DNA from 2 places in the Afipia sp. MLSD5-FHT05B12 genome. Region 1 is predicted to be linked to the other one. Evidence: predicted binding sites of a transcription regulator. Region 1 holds the regulator's gene; the other holds the start of a gene.
The links. The regulator LexA, encoded in region 1, represses DNA repair genes until DNA is damaged. The targets are predictions, from matches to a motif close to TGTTCNNNNTGTGTTCNG.
Positions count from the first base shown of each region.

Region 2: the regulator LexA is predicted to act here: its motif matches at 7,197-7,214, upstream of radA (DNA repair protein RadA).

Region 1 covers NZ_JBXAFS010000006.1:179,156-190,530, reverse strand. The annotation lists gene trpD (anthranilate phosphoribosyltransferase) at 1-974, shown strand, start outside; gene trpC (indole-3-glycerol phosphate synthase TrpC) at 988-1,839, shown strand; gene moaC (cyclic pyranopterin monophosphate synthase MoaC) at 1,921-2,412, shown strand; gene AC1Q6J_RS11095 (molybdopterin molybdotransferase MoeA) at 2,423-3,631, shown strand; gene lexA (transcriptional repressor LexA) at 3,832-4,539, shown strand; gene AC1Q6J_RS11085 (ComEC/Rec2 family competence protein) at 4,553-6,862, opposite strand; gene AC1Q6J_RS11080 (glutamine--tRNA ligase/YqeY domain fusion protein) at 6,952-8,625, opposite strand; gene gltX (glutamate--tRNA ligase) at 8,997-10,427, shown strand; gene gltA (citrate synthase) at 10,590-11,375, shown strand, end outside.
Region 2 covers NZ_JBXAFS010000008.1:74,766-86,140, reverse strand. The annotation lists gene AC1Q6J_RS12860 (replicative DNA helicase) at 1-1,218, shown strand, start outside; gene alr (alanine racemase) at 1,464-2,636, shown strand; gene AC1Q6J_RS12850 (BP74-related protein) at 2,670-3,059, opposite strand; gene cnbZ (2-amino-5-chloromuconate deaminase CnbZ) at 3,166-3,921, shown strand; gene AC1Q6J_RS12840 (MFS transporter) at 3,976-5,196, shown strand; gene AC1Q6J_RS12835 (adenylate/guanylate cyclase domain-containing protein) at 5,254-7,029, opposite strand; gene radA (DNA repair protein RadA) at 7,250-8,671, shown strand; gene AC1Q6J_RS12825 (CvpA family protein) at 8,939-9,583, shown strand; gene purF (amidophosphoribosyltransferase) at 9,627-11,147, shown strand; gene AC1Q6J_RS12815 (GNAT family N-acetyltransferase) at 11,176-11,375, opposite strand, start outside.

The DNA.
Region 1 (11,375 bases):
GCGCGGCCCTGTCGCGTGACGAGGCGGCGGCGGCGTTCGACCGCATGATGTCCGGCGAAGCGACACCCTCGCAGATGGGTGCCCTGCTGATGGGCCTGCGCGTGCGCGGCGAAACCGTCGACGAAATCACCGGCGCGGTTTCGGCGATGCGCGCCAAGATGCTGACTGTGAAAGCGCCCGCCGATGCGGTCGACATTGTCGGCACCGGCGGTGACGGATCGGGATCGGTCAATGTCTCGACCTGCGCGTCGTTCATTCTCGCCGGCGCGGGCGTCCCGGTCGCGAAGCACGGCAACCGCGCGCTGTCGTCGAAATCGGGCGCTGCCGACGCGCTGGCGGCGCTCGGCGTCAACATCAACATCAGCCCTGAGCAGGTGGGCCGCTGCATCGCCGAGGCCGGTATCGGTTTCATGTTCGCGCCGACGCATCATCCCGCGATGAAGAACGTCGGCCCCACCCGCGTTGAGCTCGCCACCCGCACGATCTTCAACCTGCTCGGACCGCTGTCCAATCCAGCCGGCGTCAAGCGGCAGATGGTCGGCGTGTTCTCGAAGCATTGGGTCGAGCCGCTGGCGCAGGTGCTGAAGAATCTCGGCGCGGAATCGGTATGGGTCGTACACGGCTCCGACGGCCTCGATGAGATCACCCTCACCGGCCCGACCTTCGTCGCAGCGCTGGAGAAGGGCAACATCCGCACGTTCGAAGTCACGCCCGAAGACGGCGGACTGCCGCGCGCCACAAGCGCGGACCTGAAGGGCGGCGATGCGCAGGCCAACGCCAAGGCGCTCCGCGACGTGCTGGAAGGCAAGCAGAACGCCTACCGCAACGTCGCGCTGCTGAACGCGGCGGCTGCACTCGTGGTTGCCGGCAAGGCCAAGGATCTCAAGGAAGGCGTTGCGCTCGGCACCAAGGCGCTGGACACTGGTGCAGCGGCGGACAGGCTCAAGCGCCTTATCGCCGTTTCCAATGCTTGAGGAGCAACTCCCCTTGTCGGACATCCTCGATAAAATCGAAACCTACAAGCGCGAGGAAATCGCCGCGGCCAAGCGCGCGCTTCCATTCGCCGAGGTCGAGGCACGCGCCAAGGCTGCGCCCGCGCCGCGCGGTTTCGTCAACGCCATCCGTGCAAAGATCGCGCGCGGCGAGTATGCGCTGATTGCGGAGATCAAGAAGGCCTCGCCATCGAAGGGGCTCATTCGCGCCGACTTCGATCCTCCGGCGCTGGCAAAGGCTTATGAAGCAGGCGGCGCAGCGTGTCTCTCGGTGCTGACCGATACACCATCGTTCCAGGGCTCGCTCGCATTCATGGTCACCGCGCGCACCGCGGTTTCGCTGCCGGTGCTGCGCAAGGACTTCATGTACGACACCTACCAGGTGGCTGAAGCGCGCGCGCATGGCGCTGACTGTATCCTCATCATCATGGCCGCGCTCGATGACGCGGCGGCCAAAGACATCGAAGATGCCGCCTTCGCGCACGGCATGGACGTGCTGCTGGAGGTTCACAATCGCGAAGAACTGGACCGCGCCTTGAAGCTTCGCTCAAAGCTGCTCGGCGTGAACAACCGCAATCTGCGCACCTTCGAGACGACGCTGGCTACCAGCGAAGAACTCGCACCGCTGATCCCGAAGGATCGCATCATCGTCGGCGAAAGCGGCATCTTCACACCGGACGATCTGGCGCGCCTCGCCAAGGTCGGCTTCTCCACATTCCTCGTCGGCGAAAGCCTGATGCGGCAGGCCGATGTGACGGCCGCAACCCGCGCGCTGCTCGCGCGCGGCGATAAATCCCTGGATGTCGTCCCGGCGCAGGCCGGGACCCATAACCACCGTGCCCTGTGACAATGGCTGATCGCCGCTCCAGACATTCAACCGATGACTCAGGGGATATGGGTCCCCGCTTTCGCGGGGACGACATCTGAAATGGCGAAGCGGACAAAGCAACTCACCCATATCGACGCCAGGGGCGAAGCGCGCATGGTGGACGTTTCCGCCAAGCCGGACACCGAGCGTGTGGCGGTGGCCGAAGGCCGCGTCATCATGACCCGCAAGACGCTTGATCTGATCGTCAAGGGCAATGCCGCCAAGGGCGATGTGCTCGGCACCGCGCGCGTGGCCGGCATCATGGCGGCGAAACGCACCTCCGATCTCATTCCGCTCTGTCATCCGCTGGCGCTCGCGAAAGTCACGCTCGACATCACGCCCGATACCAAACTGCCTGGCTGCCGCGTGCGCGCAACCGTGAAGGTCAAAGGACCGACCGGCGTCGAGATGGAAGCGCTCACCGCCGTGTCGGTGGCGTGCCTGACCATCTACGACATGGTGAAGGCCGTGGAGCGCGGCATCCAGATCGAAGCCATTCGCCTGGTCGAGAAAAAAGGCGGAAAGTCCGGTCATTATCTGGCCGATTACTGAGGAGCGTCCGATGGCGCTGATGCCCGTCGCCGAGGCCTATGCCGCCGTCCTCAAGGACGCCGGCGCCCTTCCCGAGGAAACGGTCGAACTCAACGACGCCTTTCATCGCACGCTGTCCCGCGACGTCGCGGCGCTCCGCACCCAGCCGCCCGTCGCGCTGTCGGCGATGGATGGATACGCGGTCCGCGCAGCGGATGCCGCGCCGGGGGCACGGCTGAAGGTGATCGGCGAAGTCGCCGCCGGCCGGCCCTTCAATCAAACCATCGGCGCCGGACAAGCCGCGCGCATCTTCACCGGCGGTGTCATTCCCGGCGGTGTGGATGCCGTCGTCATTCAGGAAGACACCACACGCGACGGCGACATTGTGATCGTCAACGAGACCATCACGACGGGAAGAAACATCCGCCCCGCCGGCATCGATTTCCGCGAAGGCGACGTGCTGTTACCGCGCGGCACCCTGCTCAATGACCGCGCGCTGGCGCTGGCGGCCGCCATGAACCATCCACGATTGCCGGTGCATCGCCGTCCGAAAATCGCAATCCTCGCCACCGGCGACGAACTGGTTCCTCCGGGCACGACGCCCGGCCCCGGACAGATCGTCCACAGCAACGTCTTCGCACTGGCGGCGCTGGCGCGCAGCGAAGGCGCCGATGTGGCTGAACTCGGCATCGCGCGCGACACGCTCGAAGACACCTCCGGCGGGATTCGGCGCGCCCGCGATCTCGGCGCGGATGTCCTCATCACCACTGGCGGCGCGTCGGTCGGCGACCACGATCTGGTTCAGGCCGCGCTGAAAGCCGAGGGCTTCGACATGGCCTTCTGGAAGATTGCGCTCCGTCCCGGCAAGCCGATGATGAACGGGCGGCTGGGGGCGATGCGTGTACTCGGTCTGCCGGGAAATCCGGTGTCGTCTTACGTCTGCGCCTTCCTGTTTCTGGTACCGCTGATCCGTTCCCTCTCGGGGCGAACGATGGTCGACCATCCGCTCGAACATGCCCTGCTTGGGCGCGAACTGCCCGCCAACGACAAGCGGCAGGACTACCTGCGGGCGCGGCTCGCACCCGGCGGCGACGGCATGCCCGTCGCCACCTCGGTGGGCGCCCAGGACAGTTCGCTGGTTGCGAATCTCGCCGCGGCCAACGCGCTGATCGTCCGGCCGCCGCATGCCCCAGCCGCTCCTGCCGGCTCGCCCTGCACGATCCTCCGGCTGCCAAACTGACAATCGCGTTTCCAATCGCCGTTCGTTGACGTGAAATTAAGGGGTTGCGGAACACATATGGAACAGATAGTGTTCGTTCATGATTTGTTTCGAGTGACTCGCAACTCCTGAGTGTCCCCTTCCATTCTTTCGCAGTGGGGATCCAGAGAGGCGCGGCTTCGGCTCAAACTCGAGCTTCTAGGGATCGGGGACCTATTCAGATGCTGACACGCAAACAGTACGAGCTTCTGCGCTTCATCAACGAGCGGCTCAAGGAAGCTGGTGTTCCACCCTCCTTCGACGAAATGAAGGATGCGCTGGACCTGCGGTCGAAATCCGGCATCCACCGGCTCATCACCGCGCTTGAAGAGCGCGGCTTCATCCGCAGGCTCGCCAATCGCGCCCGCGCGATCGAGGTCATCAAACTTCCCGAACTCGGCGTCAATCCAGGCGGCGCCCGCCGCGGCTTCACTCCGAGCGTCATCGAAGGCAACCTCGGAAAGGTCCGCACGAACACTTCCGGCGGTCCCGACGAAGATGCCAGCTTCCCGGTCTCCGTGCCGGTCATGGGCCGGATCGCGGCAGGTACGCCGATCGAAGCGTTGCAGACCCGCAGCCACACCATCAACGTGCCGCCCGACATGCTCGGGTCCGGCGAACATTACGCCCTTGAGGTGCGTGGCGACTCCATGGTGGAAGCCGGCATTCTCGACGGCGACACCGTGCTGATCCAGCGCAACGAGACCGCCGACACCGGCGACATCGTGGTCGCGCTGATCGACGAGGAAGAAGCCACCTTGAAGCGCTTCCGGCGACGCGGCGCGTCCATCGCGCTGGAGCCTGCCAACGCGGCCTACGAGGTTCGTATCCTGCCGCCCAACCGTGTGCGGATTCAGGGCAAGCTGATCGGGCTTGTTCGCAAATACTGAGTTCGTCTCAAAATCAATCATCCGGCCGGAGATCGCTTTCCGCCGGTGTGGCATCAACGGGCTGCGCCGGACGGTTTGGCCGGCCAGCGGGTGCTTCAAGCTCATTCTCCACATTCGCCGGCGACCACGGACGATCCACGCCGCGCGGACGGTTGGCTGTGATCGCGTGACCCTCGGTGGTTTTGCGTAAGGCAAGCGTCCCTCGCCTGCCAAGCATCTCCTGATCCAGCACCATGGCCGCGCAGTCAGCCGGCGGCTGCCGCAGCGTCACGATGACGGCAGCCCGCGCGCAGTCGTCCATGAATCCTTCCGGTTTCAGGGTCAGCGCAACGGTCGATCCATCCGCAGCCTGCACCACGCATCCGGATGCGTCGCACGAGACGCCATCGGTCAGCGACGCGTCGGTTGCCTTGCGCATGTCAGCGTCGGCTGAGAGCCATTCGCGCGACAGGAACACATCCTTTCCGGTGCGCATCAGACGCAGCTTGCCGTCCTTCCCTCGCACGGCGACGGTGTGACCGTCTCCTGCCACAAGGATATCCGGCTGCGGCGTGGTCAGCGCCCAGATCGTTGCGAATGCAATGAGCCCTGCTCCCGCCCATCGCAATGGCGTCCGCAACAAACCGAGCGCAATGATGCCCGCGCTCATCAAAGCCAATGGGCCGGTGCCGAAGGCTGCGATCTGGCCGATGGCGCCGGGCAGCGCCGCGACCCACTGCGACACCGCAACCATCCAGCCGATGCCGACATCCATCAGCCGCCAGAACACGCCGTCGAAGCCAAACGGCATAGCGAGCAGTCCGAGAAGTCCAGCCGGCATCACCAGCACCGAGACCACCGGCATCGCCGCGAGATTGGCCAGCACGCCATAAGGCGTCACGCGATGAAAATGAAACGCCGCATACGGCATGGTCGCGAATCCGGCCACCAGCGACGCCAGCGCCAGCATGATGATCTCACGCCCACCCCACAGCGCCGCGCGCGCCACCCGCGAGTTGTCGGGCGAGGCGAACAGGTTCGGCATGCCTATCTGGATCAGCGTCACGAGACCCAGCGTCGCAGCGAACGACATCTGGAAACTCGGGTGGACCAATGCTTCCGGTGCGATCAGCAGCACGATCATCGCCGCGACCGCGAGTGTGCGAAACGTAATCGCGCGCCGGTCGACCATCACCGCGATCAGCACCACTGCCGTCATGAAGAACGAGCGCTGCGTGGCGACCTCCGCGCCCGACAGCAACAGATAGAACGCCGCGGCGAGCAGCGCCGCGACCGCCGACCATTTCTTGATCGGAAACGTCACGGTGAGCGCGGGAAACAGCGCAAGCAGCGCGCGCACCGCGAAAAACACCACGCCTGCCACCACCGCCATGTGATAGCCGGAGATCGACAGCACGTGGCCAAGCCCGGAAATGAACATCGCATCGTTGACCGGCGCGGAAATCGCGTCGCGCCGCCCCGTCAGCAGCGCCGTCGCAATGGCGCGGTTGTCTCCGCTGACTACGCTGCGAATCCGCGCGTCGATGGCATCGCGCATGCCCTGCATCGTGGCGGCATAACGCAGATACGTGCCGCCACCGCGCGGAGCCTCGACGGTCTTGATCGCCCCCATCGCGAATCCTGACGCCCCGATGCCCTGAAAGTACATGTCGCGTCCGAAGTCGTAGCTTCCCGGACGCAGCGGCGAGAGCGGCGGCAACAGCCGCGCCTTCAGTTCGACGAAGCTGCCGACCGCAGGCGCGGTCCCCTTTTTAACCGACAGCCGCACACGCTCGAGCTTGATCCCGCCACGCGGAGACTCCATCTCCTCGACCCGCAGTACGAAGCGGTCAGTGCGTTCGCGCTCGTCACGGGTCTCGACGAAACCCTTCATCGTCACCGAGAACATCGGGCGCGCCAGCACGCCATGGGCGACACGCGCGGTCTTCAGCGTGGCTGCCGCGAATCCTGCCGCCAGCGCGGCCAGCATCACCATCAAGGGAAAGACGCGGCTGCGCCGCGCGACGAATGCCGCGGCACAGAGCGCAAATGCCGTCGCAGCGGTAACCGATGCGACAGGCTCGCGGTCTGCCGCGAAATAGATCGCAATCCCCGCGCCGAACGCGACCGGCACCCATGGCAGCAACCGGCCCGGTCCGGCTTCCGCGGCGACCCAGTTCCGGAGCTTCCCGGTCAGAAACGCCGCTAGACCGTCGGTGATATCTGGGATCCCGGCGCGCACGGCGCTGCGCGGCGGCCAAGCAACAGCTCGGCCGATGGCACGCCCCGCCCGGCCTTGGGATCTCTCTTGGGATCGCTCCCGGTCCTCGCCCCCGCCCGCCATCGCGCCGCTCCGGCATCGCTTCGGTGATGCTAGCGGAAGCGATCAGGCTGAACAGCGGAACGGATACGGAATATGCAAGACTCTTGCTATCAGCCCCCGGCCGAGACCTTGGCCCAGGTATCGCGCAATCCGACGGTGCGGTTGAAGACCAGTTTGCCCGGCGCCGAGTCCTTGTCACGGCAGAAGTATCCCTGCCGCTCGAACTGCATCGCGCCATCGAAGTTGTCGCTCGCCAGCGCGGGCTCCAGCATCCCGGTGACGGTTTCGAGCGACTGCGGATTGATCTGCGCGGCGAAGTTCGCAGCCTCCGGCTGCGGTGTCGTGAACAGCAGATTGTAAAGCCGCACTTCCGCCGGCACCGCTTCCGCCGCGCTCACCCAGTGGATCGTCGCCTTCACCTTGCGTCCATCAGGCGCGTTGCCGCCTTTGGTTGCCGGATCGTAGGTGCAGCGCAGTTCAACGACCTCCCCCGCCGCGTTCTTGATGACATCGCGGCAGGTGATGAAATAGCCGTAGCGCAGCCGCACTTCGCGGCCCGGCGCCATGCGGAAGAACTTCTTCGGCGGCTCCTCCATGAAATCGTCGCGTTCGATGTAGAGTTCGCGGCCGAACGGAATCTGCCGTGTTCCCTGCGACGGGTCATCGGGATGGTTGACGGCTTCGAGCGCCTCACTCTGCCCTTCGGGATAGTTCTCGATCACCACCTTGAGCGGATTGAGTACGGCCATGCGCCGCGGCGCGGTCTTGTTCAGCACCTCGCGCACCACGAAATCGAACATGCCGAGATCGACGGTGCTGTTGGATTTGGCAACGCCTATGCGTTTGACGAATTCGCGCAGTGCTTCCGCCGGAATGCCGCGCCGCTGCAAACCCGCAAGTGTCGGCATGCGCGGGTCGTCCCAGCCGGACACGTGACCGCCGCGCACAAGCTCGGTGAGCACGCGCTTGGACAGCAGCGTGTAGGTCACGTTGAGCCGGGCAAACTCATACTGATGCGGACGCGACGGCACCGGCAGGTTTTCAAGACACCAATCGTAGAGCGGACGGTGATCCTCGAATTCCAGCGTGCAGATCGAATGCGTGATGTGCTCGATCGCGTCGGACTGGCCGTGCGCGAAATCGTAGCTCGGATAGATGCTCCACGCGTCGCCCGTGCGCGGATGATGCGCGTGCAGAATGCGATACAGCACCGGATCGCGCAGATTGATGTTGCCCGATGTCATATCGATTTTCGCACGCAGCACGCGCGCGCCGTTCGGGAATTCACCCGCGCGCATGCGGGTGAACAGGTCGAGATTTTCCTCCACCGGGCGGTCGCGGAACGGGCTGTTCTGTCCGGGCTCGGTCAGGGTTCCGCGAGTCAGCCGGATCTCCTCCTGCGTCTGGTCGTCGACATAGGCCTTGCCGGCGCGGATCAGATGCTGCGCCCAGGCATAGAGCTGCTCGAAATAGTCCGATGCAAAATGAAGATGCTCGCCCCAGTCGAAGCCGAGCCAGCGCACATCGCGTTCAATCGCGTTGATATATTCCTGTTCTTCCTTGGTCGGATTGGTGTCGTCGAACCGCAGATGGCAGCGCCCGCCGAACTCCTCGGCGATGCCGAAGTTCAGGCAGATCGATTTGGCATGGCCAAGATGCAGGTACCCGTTGGGCTCTGGCGGAAAGCGGGTCACCACGCCTTTCTCCCGCCCCGAAGCCAGGTCCTCGGCAACAATATCGCGGATGAAGTCGCGGCCCGCGGCCGAAGGCGATTCGTCAGTCATTGGTACCCTTTCAAGCCAGTGTGGCGGTTCGCAAGTCCGCATCATTTCGCAGCACGTCCTTTGCGGACTTGCGAACAGAAGCCACCCTGGAATCATAAATTCCAATGTCCTTTTGAATCCGACGTTCGCTACGGAAGATGCCGCGAAATGAGGCGAACTTCGGATTCAGGACATTGGCCCTATGTGCCAAATCCGGGAGGCCGCGCCAAGGGCTGCCCGGCGCCCGCCGGACCGGGGTTTTACGCTGGCGAGGCCCGCGTCCGGGCACCGGGAAGCGTCTTAATTCCCTGTAATTCGTGCTGAGACAGTGTGCATTTGTTGTGATAAACGCCCGCCGATAACCGCTCCAGAGATCGATCGAACCGCCTGAAATGACTGAAACTGTCGTTACCCGCTTTGCGCCGTCCCCGACCGGCTTCCTCCATATCGGCGGCGCGCGCACCGCGCTGTTCAACTGGCTGTATGCGCGCAAGCGCGGCGGCAAGATGCTGCTGAGGATTGAGGATACCGACCGCGAGCGTTCAACCGACGCCGCCATCGAGGCCATCCTCGACGGGCTGAAATGGCTCGGTATCGAATGGGATGACGAAACGGTCTATCAGTTCACCCGCGCCGCGCGGCATCGTGAAGTCGCCGAGCAGTTGCTCGCCGAAGGCAAGGCCTACCGGTGCTACGCGACGGCTGACGAACTGACGCAGATGCGCGAGGCCGCCAAGGCCGAGGGCCGCGCGATCCGTTACGACGGCCGCTGGCGTGACCGCGATCCCTCCGAGGCGCCAGCCGGCGCCAAGCCTGTCATCCGGCTCCGTGCGCCTCAGACCGGCGAAACAGTGATCGAGGATCAGGTTCAGGGCCGCGTGGTCTGGCAGAACGAGAATCTCGACGACCTCGTGCTGCTGCGCTCGGATGGTAACCCGACCTACATGCTCGCCGTGGTCGTGGACGATCACGACATGGGCGTGACCCATGTCATTCGCGGCGACGACCATCTGATCAACGCGGCGCGGCAGAAGCATATCTATGACGCGCTCGGCTGGACCGTTCCGGTGATGGCTCACATTCCACTGATCCACGGTCCCGACGGCTCGAAACTTTCCAAACGGCATGGCGCGCTAGGCGTCGATGCTTATCGCGCCAAGGGGTATCTGCCGGAGGCGCTGCGGAACTATCTGGTGCGGCTCGGCTGGAGCCACGGCGATCAGGAAATCTTCTCGACCGAGGAGATGATCCGGGAATTCGACTTGCCGGCCATCGGACGCTCCGCTGCGCGGTTCGATTTTGCTAAGCTCGAAAATCTCAACGGCCATTACATTCGCAACGCCGACGACAAGGCGCTGCTGGCGAGCTTCGAGGACGTGCTCCAGTTCAGTTCCGAGGGCGCGGCCATCCAGGCCAAGCTGAACGACACGACCCGCGCCCAATTGCTGGCCGCCATGCCCGGCCTGAAAGAGCGCGCCAAGACCCTCCTCGAGCTGGTCGAGAGTTCCAATTTTATCTTTGCCGACCGCCCGCTCCAGATGGAGCCCAAGGCCGTAGCCGTACTCACGCCCGAGACGCGAAAACTGATCGGGGAACTTCGCTCTGCCCTGGAAGCCGTCAATCCCTGGACCGCCGAGACCGCCGAGACCGCCATGCGAACCTTTGCCGAAGCAAAGAACCTCAAACTCGGGGCGATCGCACAGCCGTTACGTGTCGCCTTGACCGGGCGGACCACCTCCCCCGGGATTTTCGACGTTTTGGCCGTGCTCGGGCGGCAAACCTGCCTGGAACGCCTGCAGGATCAGGCTTCCGGCCCCCGGTAGCCGAGCGCAACGCTGCCCAAACTTTGGGTGCAGCCTACCTATCTTGCAGCGCACACAGCAATAAGCTACCCATTCGGGCCACACTTCTGGAATAAAGCGCTTATGTCCCCATATGGCCGTAAGCGTCACTCGCCCTGAGCAACACCTACCGGGGACTTCACGATGGATGCAAAGACCAACACCAAAAAAGCAACGCTGACGGTCGAAGGGAAGACCGTCGATTTCCCGGTTTTGTCCGGCACTGTCGGACCTGATGTCATCGACATCAGCAAGCTCTACGCCCAGACCGGGATGTTCACGTATGACCCGGGCTTCACATCAACGGGCAGCTGTGAATCCAAAATCACCTACATCGATGGCGACGAAGGTATCTTGCTGTACCGCGGCTATCCGATCGAACAGCTCGCCGAGAAGGGCGATTTCCTCGAAACCTGCTACCTGCTGCTGTACGGCGAACTGCCGACCAAGGCCCAGAAGGAAGATTTCGACAACCGCGTGACCAATCATACGATGGTGCATGAGCAGGTCGCTCGCTTCTTCCAGGGCTTCCGCCGCGACGCTCACCCGATGGCCGTCATGGTGGCCTCGGTCGGCGCACTCGCCGCATTCTATCACGACTCGACCGATATCAACGATCCGCACCAGCGGATGGTCGCGTCGATACGGATGATCGCAAAGATCCCGACGCTGGCTGCGATGGCCTTCAAGTACAACATCGGTCAGCCCTTCGTGTATCCGAAGAACTCGCTCGATTTCGCTTCGAATTTCCTGCGCATGTGCTTCGCGGTGCCGTGCGAGGATTACAAGGTAAATCCAGTGATGGCGGAAGCGCTGGACAAGATCTTCATCCTTCACGCCGACCACGAGCAGAACGCATCGACATCCACGGTGCGCATCGCCGGCTCGTCGGGCGCCAATCCGTTCGCCTGCATCGCCGCCGGCATCGCC
Region 2 (11,375 bases), on a different contig from region 1:
GGCATGACGGTCGCGCAGTACCTCGCCCGCCTCGCCGCAGAAGCAACCACCATCATCAACGCGCAGGATTACGGACGTGCCGTCTACGATCTGTCGATCCGGCGCGATCTCATTCGCGTCGGCGAGGACATGGTCAATGTCGCGTTCGACGCGCCGGTGGACTTCGCGCCGCGCGCGCAGATCGAGGACGCGGAAAAGAAGCTCTACGACCTCGCCGAGTCCGGGCGTTACGATGGCGGCTTCCAGAAATTCTCGCAGGCACTGACGGTCGCCGTCGACATGGCCGCCGCCGCCTACAGCCGCGACGGCAACCTGTCGGGCCTCGCATCCGGCCTGCGCGACATGGATATCAAGATGGGCGGTCTTCAGCCGTCCGATCTCATCATCCTCGCCGGACGCCCGGCGATGGGCAAGACCGCGCTCGCGACCAACATCGCCTTCAACATCGCACGCAACTGGCGCGGCGAGGTGCAGGCCGACGGCCAGATGAAATCGGTCGATGGCGGCATTGTCGGCTTCTTCTCGCTGGAAATGTCGGCGGAGCAGTTGGCCACACGTATTCTGTCGGAGCGCACCGGCATTTCATCGAGTTCGATTCGCCGCGGAGGCATCAGCGAGCGGGATTTCGACAAGATCCGCGACCACTCCATCGAGATGCAGAACCTGCCGTTCTACGTCGACGACAGCGGCGGCATCTCGATCTCGCAGTTGACCGCGCGCGCGCGGCGGCTGAAGCGGCAAAAAGGGCTCGATCTGTTGATTATCGACTACATCCAGCTTTTGTCTGGATCGGGGAAACGCTCCGACAACCGCGTGCAGGAAATCACCGAGATCACCACCGGCCTCAAGGCGCTGGCCAAGGAACTGAACGTCCCCATCATCGCGCTGTCGCAGTTGTCACGTCAGGTCGAGAACCGCGACGACAAGCGCCCGCAACTGTCGGACCTGCGTGAATCGGGTTCAATCGAGCAGGACGCCGACGTCGTGCTGTTCGTGTACCGCGAGGAATACTATCTCCAGAGCAAGGAGCCGCGCCCCGGCACGCCCGAGCATGAGAAATGGATGCTCGATATGTCGCTGGTCCACGGCAAAGCCGAAGTCATTATCGGCAAACAGCGTCACGGCCCCACCGGCACCATCAATCTGCATTTTGACGCCAACGTCACGCGGTTCGGCGACCTCGCGCATGACGGCCAGGTGCCCGAGCGATTTGGCTGATCGAGTCTACTTTCGCGCGCAAAGAGTGTGCTAGTGTGGTGGCTCGCAAGTCCGCATCATTTCCACCGCACGGTCTTTTGCGGACTTGCGAGCCAAAACCACACTAGAATCATAATTTCTAGTGTCCTTTTGAATCCGAAGTTCGCGCCAGAGGGTGCTGCAAAATGAAGCGAACTTCGGATTCAGGACACTAGAGTCTGGTTCAACATTCTGAATCAAACTCGCTGCAAACCTTTGCTGAGCCAATGACTCCTGCTTCCGATCTCAAGTCCGCGACACCTGCTGCTGCGAGCGTCGCGGACGTGCGCTTGCCTGCCAGCGCGACCGGCATCCTGACCATCGACCTCGACGCCATCGTCGCAAACTGGCGCAAGCTCGAAAGCCATGCCGTGCCTGCGGACTGCGCCGCCGTCGTGAAAGCCGACGCCTATGGCTGCGGCATCACGCAGGTCACCCGTGCGCTGGCGCGGGCGGGATGCAGAACCTTCTTCGTCGCCACGCTGGACGAGGCGCGCGCGGCACGCGCGGTGACGCCCACCTCCGCCATCTATGTGCTCGACGGATTTTTTCCCGGCTCGGGCGATCAGTTTGCGAAGATCGATTGCCGCCCGGTGATCGGCGACGCCACCGAACTCGCCGAATGGGACGCGTTCCGCAAGACCAGCGGTTGGGAAGGCCAGGCCGCGATCCATATCGACACCGGCATGAACCGTCTCGGCTTCCGCGTCATCGAAGCGCAGGCGCTGCTGCCACGGATCAGGAACGGCAATCACGGCATCTCGCTGGTGATGAGCCATCTCACCAGCGCCGAGATGCTGCACGATCCGGCGAACGGACGGCAGGTCGCGGCGTTCCGCGAGATCGCGTCGCAGTTCTCCGGTGTGCCCGCCTCGCTCTCGAACTCATCCGGCATTTTTCTCGGGTCCCAATTCCATTTCGATCTGGTGCGTCCAGGCGCGGCACTCTACGGCGTCAATCCGACGCCGGAAGCCGATACGCCAATGCAGCCCGTCGTCGATCTCAAGGTGCGCGTGGCGCAGGTCCGCAACATCGAAAAAGGCGAGCACGTCGGATACGGCGGCACCTGGACCGCACGGCAGCCGACGCGATTGGCGATCGTCACGGCAGGTTACGCCGACGGCTATTTCCGCGCCGCGGGCAGCATCGACAACATGCGCAGCGCCGAAGCGATGGTGGCGGGCAAGCGTTGCCCGGTTGCCGGGCGGATCTCGATGGACCTGATGGCGATCGACATCACAACCCTGCCGCCGGGCGCGACCCGGCGCGGCGCGCTGGTGTCGCTGCTCAACAACGAGATCACGGTCGATGAGCTCGCGCACCATTTCGGCACCATCGGATACGAGGTGCTGACCAGCCTCGGCAAGCGATATACGCGCGTCTACAAGGGCGGCGAGTAAGCGGGCCGGTCAACTCAACCAATAGCGCGGACATCAGGTGTCAGCGTATTCAATCGGCAGTCCGGCCATTCCAGCCGCGCTGTCGAAAACCACCTCTTCCACCAGACTCGATCGCCATGGGCACCAGCGGTTATGTGGCAGAAATGCTCCGCCGACCTCACTCAAATGCGCCTCGACCTGCACAATCGAGGCCTCGCACACCTCCATCGCCTCACCGAAGAATTCGATGGACGCCGGATCGAGATGCCAGCTCCAGGGCTTGTTGTAGGGCTTTGGCTGCTTGACGATCACGCCTCTTATGCTCGTACCTGTCGTTATGCTTCGCGACAGGATCGCGCGAGCTTTCTTCACTGTTGCTTCGTCGGTAATCTCGACCACAAAACAGCGATTAATGACCGCCTGGATACATCTGAAAAATGCCATGCCAATCCCCTTTGGTTTAATGTTGCAATGCTTGCATGAATGATCTGCGCCCTTCTACAGAATTCTGTATTGAGATTTGAGGAACTGGATCCGAAGGGACAATCGAATGCCGGACGTAATGGAATTCAAGCCGGGGAATTACAAATTCATCGTTTCGCCCGGCGGACCCTTCTCCAGCGGCGTCGCGGCGATGCCCGGCTACGCGCTGCGCAGGGTGCGCTTCGCGCATCCGATCCCGATGGCCGATGGCTTTGCCTTCATCAAGGCGCATCTTGAGCGCGAAGGCCGTCCCATCACTGCGCTGGCCGCCTGCGAACTGCGCTCGCCCGCTGCGATGACCATCGAGCAGTTTCAGGCCTTCAACAGCGAATATCTGAAAACGCTGCATCAGTGGGGCTGCAAGGCAGGCGACATCAATCCGCTCGCGCGCAGCAACCTCGCGCCGATCACGGAAATCCCGAACGAGACGATGTTCTTCGCTTTCACCTACACCGCCCCCGAAGCCGGCGCCTCGGGCGACTTCCTGATCTCCGGCAAACCTGAAATCCGCGATGGCGTCACCACCGACCGTATCGTCGGCGGCCGTGACGTCTCATTGAAGGGTCTGGAGACCAAGGCGCGGTTCGTGATGAACGCCATGCGCGAGCGCGTCGATGTGCTCGGATGTGACTGGGCCGCTGTCACCGCAGCGCAGATCTACACCGTCCACGACATTCGTCCATTGCTCGACACGGTGTTCACCGAATACGGCGTGAGCCAGATCGGCCTCGCCTGGTATCCGGCATGGCCGCCGGTGATCGGGATGGAATTCGAAGTCGATGTGCGCTGCGTGCGAACCGAACTGGTGATCGATCCGCGCTAGTCGGGCCAAAGCCGCCATGGAGCCGCGGTGTCCAGGAAGGCAAACAGGAAATCCATGACGAAAAGCGCCAGCGCAACTCACACCCTTCGCGCTATTCCAGCCGGTGTCTGGGCATTGGGCTTCGTCTCGATGCTGATGGACATCTCGTCCGAGATGATCCACGCCCTGCTGCCGGTCTATCTCGTCACGGTACTCGGCACATCGATGGCGACGGTCGGCGTGATCGAAGGCATCGCTGAGGCGACGGCATCCATTACCAAGATATTTTCAGGAGCCCTCTCCGACTGGCTTGGCAAACGCAAATTTCTCGCGGCAATCGGCTATGGTCTGGCGGCTTTCACCAAGCCCATCTTTCCCCTCGCCCCCACCGTCGGCTGGCTGGTAGCTGCGCGCTTCATCGATCGTGTCGGAAAGGGCATCCGGGGCGCCCCCCGCGACGCATTGGTGGCGGACATTTCTCCGGTTCATCTGCGCGGATCAAGTTTTGGCCTTCGCCAGTCCCTCGATACGGTGGGCGCATTCCTCGGTCCGCTGCTGGGCATTGGCCTGATGTGGTGGACGGCCGACAACTTCAAGGCGGTGTTCTGGTTTGCGGTCATTCCCGCGTTTCTGGCTCTGGCGCTGATCGTTTTCGCGGTGCGTGAGCCTGACCGGGTCCAGGGTCTGCGCGAAATACGCAATCCCATCAGCCTGACCGAAATCAGGAACCTTGGCGCGGCCTATTGGCGGGTGGTGGCCATTGCGACTGTGTTCACGCTGGCACGTTTCAGCGAAGCGTTCCTGATCCTGCGCGCCCAGAATGCCGGACTGCCCATCATGCTGGTGCCTGCGGTGCTGGTGCTCATGAATGTCATCTACGCCGCCGCCGCCTATCCTGCCGGCGTCATGTCGGATCGCACGAACCGCGTCGTCGTGCTGGCGATTGGAATTGTGCTGCTGATCGCCGCCGATCTCGCGTTGGCTCTGCTGCCTTCGGTCACCGGCGTCGCGATCGGCGTCATTTTGTGGGGGCTGCACATGGGATTTACGCAAGGGCTGCTAGCTACACTTGTCGCGGATACGGCCCCCGTCGAACTGCGCGGTACCGCCTATGGATTTTTCAATCTGCTCGGCGGTCTCGCCATGCTCGCGGCGAGTGTCATTGCCGGCGTGCTGTGGGATGCGATTGGGCCAAACGGCACGTTCTTCGCTGGCGCCGGCTTCGCGCTGGTGGCGCTCGCCGGGTTGCTGGCTGTACGCGGCGAAATTAACGCAAGGACGGACTCGAGAGTGTGAGCGGTCATCTTTTCAAGATGAAGCGCATTGCACGTAAATGCATCGCCTCACTCGCAATCATTCCGGCACGCCTGCCAGCCGATAGCCTTCCGCCAGCTTCGCGATATCCTGATCCCGCCGCAGCGGAAATCGCTCGCGGATCTTCGAAATCCGCATCGACGAATTGACTTGCCGCGCAGCCTCCCACGCCTTCCTTGCGGCATCGATCTGTCCCAGCAGCGCATGGGCCGCCATGATGACCCCGTGAGCGCCCAGAAAATTCGGGTTGGCGCGCCGCGCGAGTTCAGCCCACCGCAACGCCTCTTCATAGTGCCCCAGGAAAAACGCCGCCTGCGCGAGCGCGGTGTAGGTGCTGAAGATCGCCGAATCCAGCGGACTCAATCGTAACGCGCGTTTGCAGTAGTCCGTTGCTTCCTCGTGGTTGCCGAGCAGCACATTGATCGCGCCCCGGAACGACCATGCGAACGCGGAGTTCGGACTTTCGGCCGTCGCGCGCTCCAGATAATCGGCGGCCTGCTCGACTTCATCGGCCAGCAACGCGAGCGTCCAGCCAGCCTGCCCCAGAACGAACGTATCCCTCCTGCCAAGCTCAATGGCTTTGCGGGCAGCGCCGATCGCTTCACCGACGTCGCGGTCGCGATCGGTACTCCATCCGGAGAACAGCCACACGGTGTACCAGCCGGCTATGCCGGCATAAGGACGTGCAAAATGGTTATCGAGTTCGATCGCCTTTTTGAACAGAGCAAGCGCCTCGGTCAGGGCTTCCTTTTCGAACTGCTGGAACTTCGAGACGCCCCGAAGATAGTAATCGTAGGCCGTCAGGTTTTCCGTCGGCTTGCGGTTGGCCCGATCGAGTTCCGATTGCTGGAGCTTCGGAAAGATCGCGACGAGAACGCTCTCGGTGACCTTGTCCTGCAAATCGAAAATGTTGCTCAGTTCACCATCGAACCGGTCCGCCCAAAGGTGAGCGCCGGTCTCGGCATTGATCAACTGTCCTGTGATGCGGACGCGGCTGCCGGCCTTGCGCACACTGCCTTCCAGCACATAGCGAACGCCAAGCTCGCGTCCGACCTGTTTGATGTCCACGGCCTTGCCCTTGTAGGTGAAGGCCGAATTGCGGGCGATGACGAACAGCCAGTTGATGCGCGACAGCTCGGTGGTGATGTCTTCGACCATACCGTCGGCGAAGTATTCCTGCTCCGGATCGCCGCTCATGTTCTGGAACGGCAGCACCGCGATCGACGGCTTGTCTGGCAACGGCAATGGCGCCCTGGCTTCCGGCGATGGCGACGGAAGGGAGCGCTCGCCCGCGGCGCTCACAGCGTAGGCGCGAACGGGTTCGATGTTCTTGAGCTCCTGCATTCCGAGATCGACGAATGTCAACGACAGGATCTTCCGGACCTGATCGTGCGCGACGCCGGAAATGCAGATGCCGCCCGCTGCCGCATTGGTCTGAAGGCGCGCGGCGATGTTGACGCCATCGCCGAACAGGTCTCCGCCCCTGACCATCACGTCGCCGAGGTGGACACCGATACGGAAGTTGATTTTCCGGTTTGGGGGAACCTCGCTGTTGGCGTTCGCCAGGGCTTCCTGCGCGGCGACGGCACATTCAACCGCATCGACCGCGCTGCCGAATTCCGCCAGCACGCTGTCGCCCGCGGTATTCGCGATCCGGCCGCGATGCGACGCGATCAGATCGTCCATGATTCGCCTGCGTTCGGTCAGGTCGCGGAGCGTCCCGACCTCGTCGGCGCCCATCAGGCGGCTGAACCCCTCCACGTCGGCTGCGAAAATGGCCACCAGTCGCCGCTCGGTGTCATGAGATGTAGCCAAAGCGAACTCCCGGTTACGCCTGAACAGTTTGCTATGGCGGCCCCTCCGCCGTCCAGCAGCGAAGGGTCTGCGCCAAAGCGGATTGAACACACGCGAACACGTCGCGTGATGACAGTGCATCACGCGTTGCGAGGCCGGAAATTGCGGTTGACTTTTGCCGCAAAATAACGAACAAAAGAAGAACAAAAATGCAGACGATTTTGAAGGACGGAATTCGTAAATGGCCCGTACCGCAGTTCTCTCCTTTGTCTGCCAGAACTGCGGAGCCGCCTACAATAAATGGCAGGGTAAGTGCGAATCCTGCGGCGAGTGGAACACGCTGTCGGAAGAAGACACCACCGGCGCGACGTCGATGCCCGCGAATTTGCGCCCCAAGCGCAAGGGACGTCCGTTCGCACTGGAAACCCTGACCGGATCGAGCCCCGAAGCGCCCCGCCTGTCGTCCGGAATGGGCGAACTCGACCGCGTCACCGGCGGCGGCTTCGTGCGCGGCTCGGTGCTGCTGGTCGGCGGCGATCCCGGCATCGGAAAATCGACACTGCTGACCCAGGCCACCAGCCTGATGGCCCGTGCGGGGCATCGCGTGGTCTACATCTCGGGCGAAGAAGCCGTCGCGCAGGTCCGCCTTCGCGCCGCGCGGCTCGGTCTCGCCGACGCGCCCGTGCAACTGGCCGCGCAGACCTCTGTTGAGGACATCATCGCCACGCTGTCGGAAGGACCGCCGCCTCGCCTCGTGGTGATCGATTCCATCCAGACCATGTGGACCGACACCGTCGAATCCGCGCCCGGCACGGTGACGCAGGTCCGCGCGTCGGCGCAGGCGCTGATTCGTTTTGCGAAGAAATCCGGAGCGGCGCTGATCCTTGTCGGCCACGTTACCAAGGACGGCCAGATCGCAGGCCCTCGCGTGGTCGAGCACATGGTCGATGCGGTGATGAGCTTCGAGGGCGAAGGCTCGCAGCAGTTCCGTATCCTGCGCGCGGTCAAGAACCGCTTCGGCCCCACCGATGAAATCGGTGTGTTCGAGATGACAGGCCTCGGCCTGCGCGAAGTCTCCAATCCATCAGAGTTGTTTCTGTCGGAGCGCGATCTCGGCAGCCCCGGCACCGCCGTATTCGCCGGTCTTGAAGGCACGCGTCCGGTGCTGGTCGAATTGCAGGCGCTGGTTGTTCCGACAACGCTTGGAACGCCGCGCCGCGCCGTGGTTGGCTGGGAGTCGAGCCGCCTGTCGATGGTGCTGGCGGTGCTGGAGGCGCATTGCGGGGTCAAGCTCTCCGGCTACGACGTCTATTTCAATGTCGCCGGCGGCCTGCGGATCAACGAACCCGCGGCCGATATGGCGGCGGCAGCGGCGCTGGTGTCATCTCTCGCCAACGCCCCGTTGCCGGTCGATGCAGTCTATTTCGGCGAAATCTCGCTGTCGGGCGCGGTGCGGCCGGTGGCCCAGACCTCGGCCCGGCTCAAGGAAGCCGCCAAGCTCGGTTTCGGCCGCGCCGTGCTGCCGGAAAATGCCCGCGGCGATACCGGCGGCGACGCTGGATTGTCGCTGAATACGGTGGGATCGCTGGCCTCGCTGGTCGCGGACATCGCAGCAAGGGGCAACAAAGCCACAGCCAGAGGTAAAACCGCGGCTTCAGGCTGATTCAAGCCTGTTGAGAACCAAACGCGGCGTGACGCTGGCATGACTGGCCGCTATATAGCCTGCGGCGTTGCAACGGCTGCCGATTGCGCCCCGCTACGGATCGTTAACCGCAACAGGCGATCCAGGAGAGCGATGCAGTTTTGCCGTTGATGTCTGGGTTTTTGCGGGTTCCCGGCCCTTGCGGGACGTGCGATATGGCCGTCAGCTATCCGGACCTGAGACAACCCGATTCGGGGTTTCGAAACTGAAAGCGGATCTGACCAGCCGATGCCGATAACGCTTCTCGACATTATCGTTCTTGCCGTGATGCTGTTGTCGGGCCTTCTGGCGATGATCCGCGGTTTCATGCGTGAGATTCTGTCAATCGCGGCCTGGGGCGCAGCGGCCCTGACCACGCTCTACGCCTATCAGAAGCTGCTGCCGACCGCGAAAACATACTTCAATAACGAGACCGTCGCGGCGGTGGCCGTGGTGGCCGGCGTGTTCATTCTGACGCTGATCGTGGTGTCGATCATCACGGTGCGCATCTCGGACATGATCCTGGACTCCCGGATCGGCGCGCTCGACCGCACCCTCGGTTTCCTGTTCGGGCTCGCGCGCGGACTTTTGATCATGGTGGTGGCGTTTTTGTTCTTCGCCTGGCTGGTGCCGGATAAACAACAGCCAGATTGGGTCCGTAACGCCAAGTCGCGGGTGATGTTGCAGGGAACCGGCGATTGGCTGATGGGCCTCTTGCCTGACGACCCCGAGAACACCATCTTGAAGAGGTTCAAGAAAAAGGGCGACGAGGAGCAGACCGATGCTGCTCCCGAACCGCGCACAACAGCAACGGTGGGGAACGACGGCGGGTACGGGAAAACAGCCCGTGACGGCATGAAACAGTTGATCGAAGGCAAAGCCGCAGGACGCTAGATTCAGTTCTAGTCCTGCCTCAGACAAGGGCGCGGTGGACCATATGAAAACCCCTTCCGGCGATCACTCTCCCACTCCACCCTCCAAATCCGACCACGACCTGGATGACGATCTGGATAAGGATTTGAACGGCGACACGCTTCGCGAGGAATGCGGCGTGTTCGGCATCTTCGGCCATCCCGAGGCCGCCGCGATCACCGCCCTCGGGCTCCACGCCCTCCAGCATCGCGGCCAGGAAGCCGCCGGCATCGTCACCTACGACAACGGCCGCTTCCATTCCGAACGCCGCCTCGGTCTCGTCGGCGATACCTTCTCCCGCGCGGAAGTCATCTCACGTCTGCCCGGCAACATGGCCGTCGGCCATGTCCGTTACTCCACCACAGGCGGCACGATCCTGCGGAACGTGCAGCCCCTGTTCGCAGAGTTGAATGCAGGCGGTTTCGCCGTCGCTCACAACGGCAATCTCACCAACGGCCTGACGCTGCGCCGTGAACTGGTCCGCCATGGCACCGTGATGCAATCGACCACCGACACCGAGGTGATCCTGCATCTGGTCGCGCAATCCAAGCGCGGACGCTTCATTGAACGCTATATCGAGGCGCTGCGCGCCATCGAGGGCGCCTACGCGCTGGTCTCGCTGACCAACAAGAAGCTGGTCGGCGCACGCGATCCGCTCGGCATCCGCCCGCTGGTGCTCGGCGAACTCGACGGCTGTCCGATCCTCACCTCGGAGACGTGCGCGCTCGACATCATCGGCGCGAAATATGTCCGCGACATCGAGCCTGGCGAAGTGATCGTGTTCGACGAACACGGCCAGGAAATCCACAAGCCGTTCCCGCCGCAGCCACCCCGCCCCTGCATCTTCGAATACATTTATTTCGCGCGGCCGGATTCGATCGTCGGCGGCCGTTCGGTCTACGAAGTCCGCAAGGCGTTCGGCGCGCAACTCGCGCGTGAAAACCATGTCGACGTCGATGTGGTGGTGCCGGTGCCGGATTCCGGCGTCCCTGCCGCGGTCGGATACAGCCAGCATTCGGGCGTGCCGTTCGAGCTTGGCATCATCCGCAACCATTATGTGGGCCGCACCTTCATTCAGCCGACGCAGAGCGTGCGCGAGCTTGGCGTGCGCATGAAGCACGCGCCCAACCGCGCCGCCATCGAAGGCAAGCGCATCATCCTGATCGACGACTCGCTGGTGCGCGGCACCACATCGAAAAAGATCGTGCGCATGATGCGCGACGCCGGCGCCAAGGAAGTCCACTTCCGTCTCGCCTCGCCGCCGATCGTCAATCCGGATTATTACGGCATCGACCTGCCGGACCGCGGCGGGCTCCTGGCTGCGACCCATACGCTGGAAGAAATGCGCGAGATCATCGGCGCGGACTCGCTGGCGTTCCTGTCGATCGACGGCATGTACCGCGCCATGGGCGAACCGGCGCGCGACCCGGCCAATCCGAAATTCGCGGATCACTGCTTCACCGGCGCGTATCCGACCCACCTCACCGACCAGACCCAGGTCGAGCAGCCGCAACATCAGCTTTCGCTGCTGGCGGAAGCAAGCTGAGTTTATGGTCTATGGCGGATGCACCGGCTCAGCCGCTCTGCATCCGCGCCAGCCAGACCGTCAATCCTCCACAGTCCTGATCCTCCACCACATGCTGCACGGTTGAAAAGCCGTGCGCGGCAAGAAGCGCCTCGTATTCATCCGTATCGAGGCTGGCGTGATAAAGCGCCTCGCCTTGATACGCGCCGATGGCTTCGCCCGCCTTTGGCCCGCTGGTGAAAATCAGAG